Regions from separate parts of the Rheinheimera baltica genome, predicted to be linked through region 2. Evidence: predicted binding sites of a transcription regulator. Region 2 holds the regulator's gene; the other holds the start of a gene.
The links. The regulator LexA, encoded in region 2, represses DNA repair genes until DNA is damaged. The targets are predictions, from matches to a motif close to TACTGTNNATATNNACAGTA.

Region 1 (4,433 bases), on a different contig from region 2:
CGTGAACAGCGTTTATCACCTGCAACCGTGAGCCATCGCTTAAGTAAATTAGAACGGGAACTCGCAACCGTTTTGGTATTCAGAGACAGTCGTCGTATACGCTTGTCGCCTGCCGGGGAAGTTTTTTATAGCCGGGTAGGTGCTATTATGGAAGCATTGCATGACGCTGAGCACAGTATTGGGGCGCGCAGTTCATCAGTGAGTGGTTTACTCAGAGTTACCATGCCGCCATGGGTATTTTCTAAATACGTTATGCCTAAGCTCACTCAGTTTGAAGATACTTACCCTGATCTAAAACTTGATTTCCTTATTAACGACCAATTTGTTAACGTTGTTGATGACGCGCAAGACGTTGCGATAAGAGTGGGGCAGCTAAATGACTCGGGCTTATTATCACGCAAATTAGTAAACAATAGCCGCATACTCTGTGCAGCGCCTACCTATATTGAGAAATATGGCATGCCGACTAACCTGAGTGAGCTCGCCAAACATAACTGGGTTTGCTTACCCTGGCAAAGGCAATTGAAGGTGCATGACGAGCAAGGGGAAATACAAAACTTTAACGCAAAAACCCGTTTTACTATTTCAAATTCAGACAATATGACGCAGGCTGCTATTGCTGGGCACGGTATCGCGATTAAATCACGTATAGCGATTAATGATGAACTCGCTGACGGCACATTAGTTGAAGTGATGCCTAACGTGATGGCAAAAAGTGATGCGCCAGTATGGTTTTTACGGCCACAAAATAGCTTAACCACTCGTAAAACTGACGTGTTCTATGATTTTATGAAGTCGCTGTTTATTGATTGCTAATCACTTTTTTCAACGTTATGTCGTTGTTTTTTCCCAGTGGCTATTCCTACCTATAAACACACCATACCTCAGGGTCAGGTCTTCACCATACCTCAGGGTCAGGTCTTGATTTTTGACTTCTGGGTCGCGAGGTAAAAAGCAAGACCTGACCCTCTGGTTCAAACAGTGCCCCGGCATTATTCGCAATAGCGTCATGCTGCATAGCACTGATTATGGCCGTGTCTTTATTTAGTGCCACGCCATGAGCAAAACGGTCATCCGCTTTACCATCAGGCGCAACTAACTTTTGTATTTGCGTCCATTTACCTTCTGTGCGCTCAAAAAGATAGGCAGCACCGGCGTCTTTACCCATGCCGTCTACATCGGCTCGTCTGGCAGAGATCAGTGCGGTATCGCCAGACAATGCCACGCGCACACCAAAAATATCTGCATTTGCACCATCTTGCGCCATCAGCTTTGCTTGCTAATACTTGTTGTTAAATTGGCATAGCAGCACTTTAGGCAACTGGTAGTCGCTTAACAAGGGATAATTGCAGCCGTGCGGCAGCGTAACATCCCTGGTAAAAGCGAGGATCTGGCGAAAAGTGAAGATGCGGTTTAGTTTTGTTCTGCCCTTAATAATCCAACTTTAGTGATTGGAGCTTGGCATCGTCTTAATCTGATATATACTGTACAAATATACATATATAGAGGTTTTGTATGACTGTCCTATTTCTGGGGGATGCGCAGCAAAGTGCCCGGCTTGCTATACCGTTATTTGCCAGCAAGATAAAGGCCGGCTTCCCCTCACCGGCGCAGGATTATGTCGAGCGTACGCTGGATTTAAACGAGCTATGTATCCGCCACCCTAACGCGACGTTTTTTGTCCGGGTAGAGGGCGATTCGATGATTGACGTCGGAATTTACGATAACGATGTGCTCGTGGTAGACCGCGCTATTGACGCCGAGCATGGCGATATCGTGGTAGCCGCCGTTAATGGTGAATTTACCGTCAAAGAGCTGTGCACACGCCCTTCACTGATGTTGCTGCCACGCAATGCGGCATACCAACCGATACGGCCACGTAATGGTGAAGAGCTGAATGTTTTTGGTGTGGTAACTAATGTTATCCGGCAAATGAAACGCAAATGAGCCCATCTGTATTTGCCCTGGTAGACTGCAATAACTTTTATGCCAGTTGTGAAAAGCTGTTCCGGCCCGATTTAGCCGATAAGCCGGTTGTGGTGTTATCCAACAACGACGGTTGCATTATTGCCCGCTCGAAAGAGGCTAAAAAGCTTGGCATTAAAATGGGCCTGCCGGTGTTTCAGGTGCGTGATTTATTGCAACAGCATCAGATAGTGGCCTTTTCATCCAACTATGCGCTGTATGCCGATATGTCGCAGCGGGTAATGAGCACGCTGGAAAACCTGGCACCGCGGGTAGAGGTGTATTCAATTGATGAAGCCTTTTTAGATTTAACCGGCCTGGCTTATCGCGAAGGGCTCACTGAATTTGGCCAGCACGTTAGGCGCACCGTGCAAAAAGATATCGGCATTACGGTTTGTGTTGGCATAGCGCCAAGTAAAACCCTGGCAAAACTGGCCAACCATGCCGCCAAAACCTGGGCTAAAACCGGTGGCGTGGTCGACTTAAGCGGCAAAGAGCGCCAGCGCAAGTTGCTGGCCCTGCTGCCGGTAAACGAAGTGTGGGGCATTGGCGGCAAGCTGACAAAACGTTTAGAGCAACTGGGTATTACCACCGCACTGCAATTGGCTGATGCGGCCCCTGATTACATTCGACAGCACTTTTCTGTGGTGGTTGAGCGCACCGTGCGCGAACTTAATGGTGAGTCATGCATTGCGCTGGAAGATGTCGCGCCGACTAAAAAGCAAATTGTCAGCAGCCGCGCCTTTGGTGACCGTATTACCGACAAACAGCAGATGCGTGAGGCCATTAGCGAATACATTAGCCGGGCCTGCAAAAAGCTGCGCCAGGAGCAACAACAGGCAAAATACCTGACGGTATTTTTGCGCACCAGCCCATTTAGCGACAAAGACGCGCCCTACTCCGCCAGTAAAAGCTGTGAGCTGGAAAGCCCCAGCAGCGACACCCGGGTGTTTTTAGCCAAGGCGATGCAGCTGCTCGATAGTCTGTGGCTTAACGGCTACCGCTACGCTAAGGCAGGTGTCATGCTAGCCGACTTTTACGACCCGGGGGTTCACCAACCCGGCCTTTTCGACGAGCCGATTGTACAAAAAGAATCTGACCAAAAGCTGATGCAACTGATGGATACCCTCAACAGCAAACACGGCAAAACACTGTGGTTTGCAAGCCAAGGCACAAGCCAACAATGGGGCATGAAACGTGAACTGCTATCGCCGGCTTACACCACAAATTGGAAAGAATTACCGGTGGTTAAGTGATGCTGGCTAAGAGCGAGGAGCGAAGCTGTAGTTTGAATTTGATCTGCCCCTAATAATTCCGACAACCTCAACGAATTGGCCTGCTTGTGAACTTTGGCTATTGGTCGTCTTTTTCAGACTCTTGCTTTTTTTGCATACTAACGCCAAAAGCAATGCCTAGTGCAATGCCGATAGCTAATCCTGCGCCGACATTACCCATTGCGGCGCCGATGGCTAAACCAACACCCACGCCAAGCGCTAAACCCGCAGCCACTTTATTTGATTTGTGTTTATCGTTCTTTTTATCAGAAGCCAAGATATTTCTCCAACAAAAGATTAATTTTAACCTACTTGTATCAAGCGACCAAACGCTAAAATTTAGCGCGAAAAGACGCGCCCATTTTCAGATATAAACATCACTCAGTTATAGCTGATATGCGCTCTATCAACATTAAATCCCCGCATTTTTCCGGGCCATTCGCTTGCCAGCATACGGTTACATAAGGCGCGTCACTGCTCAACATCCAGCGCAAATTGTCAAAGTTCTCTTCGGTAAGATCTTCACCGTTAATTGTTGTCAATATCGCCGTTGTTGTTATCCCCAGCTCTGTGGCATGGGAGTTGGCTGCAACTTCCTTAACTAAAGCTCCCAACCGGTGCGGCTCTACTGTAAGGCCACTTCGGTCAATATAGGTGTTATTACTAAAAAGCCTATTTTTAGTAAGCGCTAAATAGCCTGCCTGATAATTGAAATGCACACCAAACTTACGCAGCAATCCACTACCAATCATGCCAACTCCAACCGCATCTTTAAAGTATGGTAAATCATGTGCAGCCACTACTTGAAAGCTCTCGTTGGCAAAACCCAGAAAGTCGATACGACTAGTTTTCAATACCTGCTTGCCATCAAAGTTTTGAGTTTGCGTTTCAAAACTTTCAGCTGGAAAGGCAAAGCCCTCAGCGAGTTGTTCATTCAGATAAATATAGTCAGGTGCCCCTGTATCCACGACAAAAGCATACTTTGTTGCACCGCCATTTATATTTTTCATTGTGGCATCGACATAGGGTATTCGACCTTGCACCAGCAGTGGCAATTTAACCCATTGTTCATTGATGAACTCCCCTCCTGTACCCTTTGGTGAGAAAACTATCGACTGTTCGGCAAAAAGTATCGTGATGTTAAAGCGATTAAGTAAGTCGTAACCAATCGCGCCATCAAAATAGGCCGTGTCA
Region 2 (4,433 bases):
GTCAGATAACTATTTAATGTGATGGGTTCACCAAAGTTGACATAACCATAGCCATAATCGCGCAAATTACGAATGGCTTTAACGACGCCCCAAACGGACTCTTTTTGCTTACCCGAACCTTTTAATTCACGTAAGTAAGTGTTCACCTCCATTACATGCTCATAACCAAGATAAACGGGGACAAGCGTCACAGGGCGTTCAATACCACGCAGCATGGATTGTAACGTCATCGCCAGCATGCCAGTTTTAGGCTGAAGTAAGCGCCCAGTTCGACTGCGGCCGCCTTCGGTATAATATTTTATTGAGTGGCCTTTACTGAATAATTGGCACAAATATTCACGAAATACCGCTGAATAAAGCTTATTTCCGCTAAAACTCCGACGAATAAAAAACGCGCCACCACGGCGAAAAATGGGCCCAGCAGGCCAAAAGTTCAGGTTGATACCGGCAGCAATGTGCGGTGGTGCCAGACCTTGCTGATAAATGACATAACTCAGTAACAGATAGTCCATGTGGCTACGATGGCAGGGGACATAAACAATTTCATGTCCCTTCTGGGCTAAATCACGCAACATGTCGGCATTATTAATTTTGATGCCGGTATAGAGCTTGTTCCACAGCCAGCGCAGCACTCTATCACCCACTCGAAGTGTGGATGCGCGATAATCTGCGGCAATTTCCAACAACAGTTTACGTGCTTGCTGTCTTGCTGCTGAGCGTGGAATACGTTTTGCTTTGGCTTCATCTTCAACCGCTTTTTTTAACGCGGGGGCGGCCAATAACGCGTTAAATAGCTGCGCACGGTTAACCATTTTGGGGCCGGTAGCCGCTAAGCGTTGACGATAAAAATGGAAACGTGACATACGCAACAGTTTATGTGCTGTTTGCTCTGCAGCCCCATATTGCGCAGCCATCTGCTGTAATGATACTGCTCGGCTAAAACGCACCAGCGAGTGGCGCCCTGAAATTAACACTATCAGCAGTTTAGCAAGCCAGTTTGGCGCGTGTGCTTCGCCGAGTAACCATTTTATGCTGTTTTCTTTGCCGGGTGCTCTGCCCCACAACAACGATACTGGCACAAGTTGTGCGTTTAAGTCAGGGTCATCAAGGTGAGCTTGCAGTAATGCTTGCCCTTGTGCCAAGGCAGTTGTTTTACCGCGTGTAAACACTAGGGTGTGGGGCTTCTCTAAAAATAAGGTACGGGGGTGACTTGTGCCATTAAGACTGACGTCGTCGGCGGGATCAGGCAGATCCAGTTTATGACAAATACGGCGGATAGCTGCTAAGTCAGCGGCAGATTCGGTCGTGCAAACATAAAACAAAGGGCGGCTTGTAGACAGTGCCAGCTCAGTAATGGGTTGCTCAGGGACTGTTTTATACTTCAACAGTGGCCACATCGGCCATTTTAATAAGGCTGCAAACAATTTTACCGGCCGGAACATAGCCATCTCATCCAGAGTTAAATACTGTGATATAGCATAACATGGCCGTGCCAAGTAGAAAATTGTGCCGCAACACAGAAACTTGCAATTGTAATACGCCTGTATATACTCACAGTATTCACTGTACAGGTAAACAGCACTATGAGACCACTGACGCCACGACAGGCAGAAATTTTGCAATTGATAAAAGATTACCAGCAAGATAGCGGTATGCCACCTACACGAGCAGAAATAGCACAGCAATTAGGTTTTAAATCGGCAAACGCTGCAGAGGAGCACCTAAAAGCGTTGGCTAAAAAAGGCGTTATAGAAATGATGCCGGGTACCTCACGTGGTATCCGGCTGGTAGAAATGGATGAGCCCGTGCAGCTAGGGCTGCCACTTATTGGTAAGGTTGCTGCTGGACAACCTATTCTTGCAGCTGAACACGTACAGGAACATTACCAGGTGGATGCGCATTTATTTAAACCGCATGCTGATTTTCTGCTGCGCGTGCAGGGCATGAGCATGCAGGATATTGGTATCTTGGATGGTGATTTACTTGCGGTACACAAAACGCAGCAGGCTGAACCCGGACAGGTGATTGTGGCCCGGGTAGACGAAGATGTAACTGTTAAACGTTTTCAGCGAGACGGCAGTACAGTGTTGTTGCATCCGGAAAATAAAGATTTCGATGTGATTAAGGTTGATCTCAGCGCGCAGCATTTTGCCATTGAAGGTTTGGCTGTAGGCGTGATTCGTAATGGAAGTTGGTTGTAATTTGTACTAACCTCAATAAGTTATTTTGCCATAAGCGCTGGTACGACCACTAAGGTTTGCCGGTGCTTTTGTTATTTAGGGGTTTACACTGATTGCGATTTGGATAATTCTTAGGCTGTTACTGATTAAAAAATAACAATAGAATCAGTTCCGGTTTCAGCGCTAGCCCCGAAACCGATAATAACAATAATAAACTGATGAAACTTCAGACATGGGTTCGGTGTGGGTGAGTAAGAGCCGTGTAGTACTGTGTACTTAGTTTCTGCAGTTTGCTTTGCAAAATGACAGAGGAGAAGTCCAGTGACGAAAACGCGTAGTCTTCGTTGGTCGCTGCCAACCCTGCTTTTAGCTGCAACAGCTAATGCAACAGATATGCCCCTTAATATGACCAAAGGGGTAACAGAAATTAGTCGGCAAGTTTACGACCTGCACATGACCATTTTTCTGATTTGTTGTGTTATTGGTGCAGTGGTGTTCGGGATCATGTTTTGGTCTATCGTTCGCCATCGAAAAGCGCGAGGTGTGCAGCCAGCCCAATTCCACGAAAGCACCAAAGTAGAAATACTCTGGACTGCTATACCGGTATTAATTCTAATTATTATGGCCATTCCGGCTACTAAAACCCTTATTGCTATGGAAGACACTACGCAAGCAGACGTCACCGTGGTTATTACCGGTTCACAATGGAAATGGCATTACAAATATTTAGAACACGATGTCGAATATTACTCACTCTTAGCAACGCCAAAGGAGCAAATTGTCAATAAGCTCGCTAAAGGCGAAAATTATTTGCTGGAAGTAGACCGTCCGCTCGTTATTCCCACCGGTAAAAAAGTACGTTTTTTGATGACCTCTGATGATGTTATCCATTCTTGGTGGGTACCTGCTTTTGCCGTCAAAAAAGATGCTAATCCGGGTTTTATCAATGAAGCATGGACCCGGGTAGATGAACCCGGTATCTATCGCGGCCAGTGTGCTGAGCTTTGTGGCAAAGACCATGGTTATATGCCTGTGGTGGTTATTGCGAAAAGCCCTGCAGACTTTGACACCTGGGTGAATGGTGAGGCTGAGCGCATAGCCAAAGCTAAAGCGGAAGAACAAGAATTGCTTGCCATGAACATGGGAATGGATGAGTTGATGGATGTTGGTGAGCGCACCTACACTGCATATTGTGCAGCCTGCCATCAGCCGAATGGCGAAGGTTTACCGGGTATTTTCCCTGCGCTTAAAGGCAGTAGCATGGCGTTAACTGATATCCCGGGGCATATTAATATTGTGCTGAACGGTAAAACAGGTACAGCCATGCAAGCTTACGCCAAGCAATTAAGTTTAAAAGAAATTGCCGCGGTAATTACCTACGAGCGCAATGCCTGGGGTAACAATACTGGCGAATTAGTGCAGGCTGCAGACGTCTACGCTGTCATGCAAGGTAAAGGGGAATAACGGATGAGCGCAGCAGTGACAGATCATGAACATGATCACGAGCATCATGACCATAAACCCAGCGGCATAAAGCGCTGGTTGTATACCACTAACCACAAAGACATCGGTACCATGTACCTGGTGTTTGCGCTAATCATGTTTTTTATTGGTGGCGCCATGGCAATGGTGATCCGGGCTGAGTTATTCCAGCCGGGTATGCAGTTCGTTGAGCCGAACTTCTTTAACCAGATGACCACAGTGCATGGCCTGATTATGGTATTTGGCGCGGTAATGCCTGCCTTTACCGGCTTAGCCAACTGGATGATACCGATGATGATTGGCGCGCCGGATATGGCGCTACCCAGGATGAATAACTGGAGCTTCTGGATCCTGCCATTTGCGTTTTTAATTCTATTAATTTCGCTGTTTATGCCAGGCGGTGGTCCGGCGTTCGGTTGGACATTCTATGCACCGTTATCAACAACCTATAGTGGAGACAGTACCGCATTATTTGTTTTCTCTGTGCATATAATGGGTATATCGTCCATCATGGGAGCGATCAACGTTATCGTTACCATTTTCAACTTACGGGCACCAGGCATGACCTGGATGAAAATGCCACTGTTTGTATGGACTTGGTTAATTACCGCGTTTTTGCTGATTATGGTTATGCCGGTATTAGCCGGTGCAGTAACAATGGTATTGACCGACAAATATTTTGGCACTAGCTTCTTTGACGCCGCCGGTGGTGGCGACCCGGTATTGTTCCAGCATATTTTCTGGTTCTTTGGTCACCCTGAAGTGTATATC

Region 1: a site for LexA is predicted at 1,483-1,502, ahead of umuD (translesion error-prone DNA polymerase V autoproteolytic subunit). Genes of this name have one in related genera too.

What each region holds. Positions count from the first base shown of each region.
Region 1 is NZ_JAPJDY010000001.1:412,129-416,561, reverse strand. Features, by position in the region: gene ORJ00_RS01980 (LysR family transcriptional regulator) at 1-816, shown strand, start outside; gene ORJ00_RS01975 (FG-GAP repeat protein) at 899-1,267, opposite strand; gene umuD (translesion error-prone DNA polymerase V autoproteolytic subunit) at 1,516-1,947, shown strand; gene umuC (translesion error-prone DNA polymerase V subunit UmuC) at 1,944-3,221, shown strand; gene ORJ00_RS01960 (glycine zipper domain-containing protein) at 3,319-3,516, opposite strand; gene ORJ00_RS01955 (hypothetical protein) at 3,617-4,433, opposite strand, start outside.
Region 2 is NZ_JAPJDY010000003.1:65,185-69,617, forward strand. Features, by position in the region: gene plsB (glycerol-3-phosphate 1-O-acyltransferase PlsB) at 1-1,442, opposite strand, end outside; gene lexA (transcriptional repressor LexA) at 1,584-2,201, shown strand; gene coxB (cytochrome c oxidase subunit II) at 2,502-3,644, shown strand; gene ctaD (cytochrome c oxidase subunit I) at 3,648-4,433, shown strand, end outside.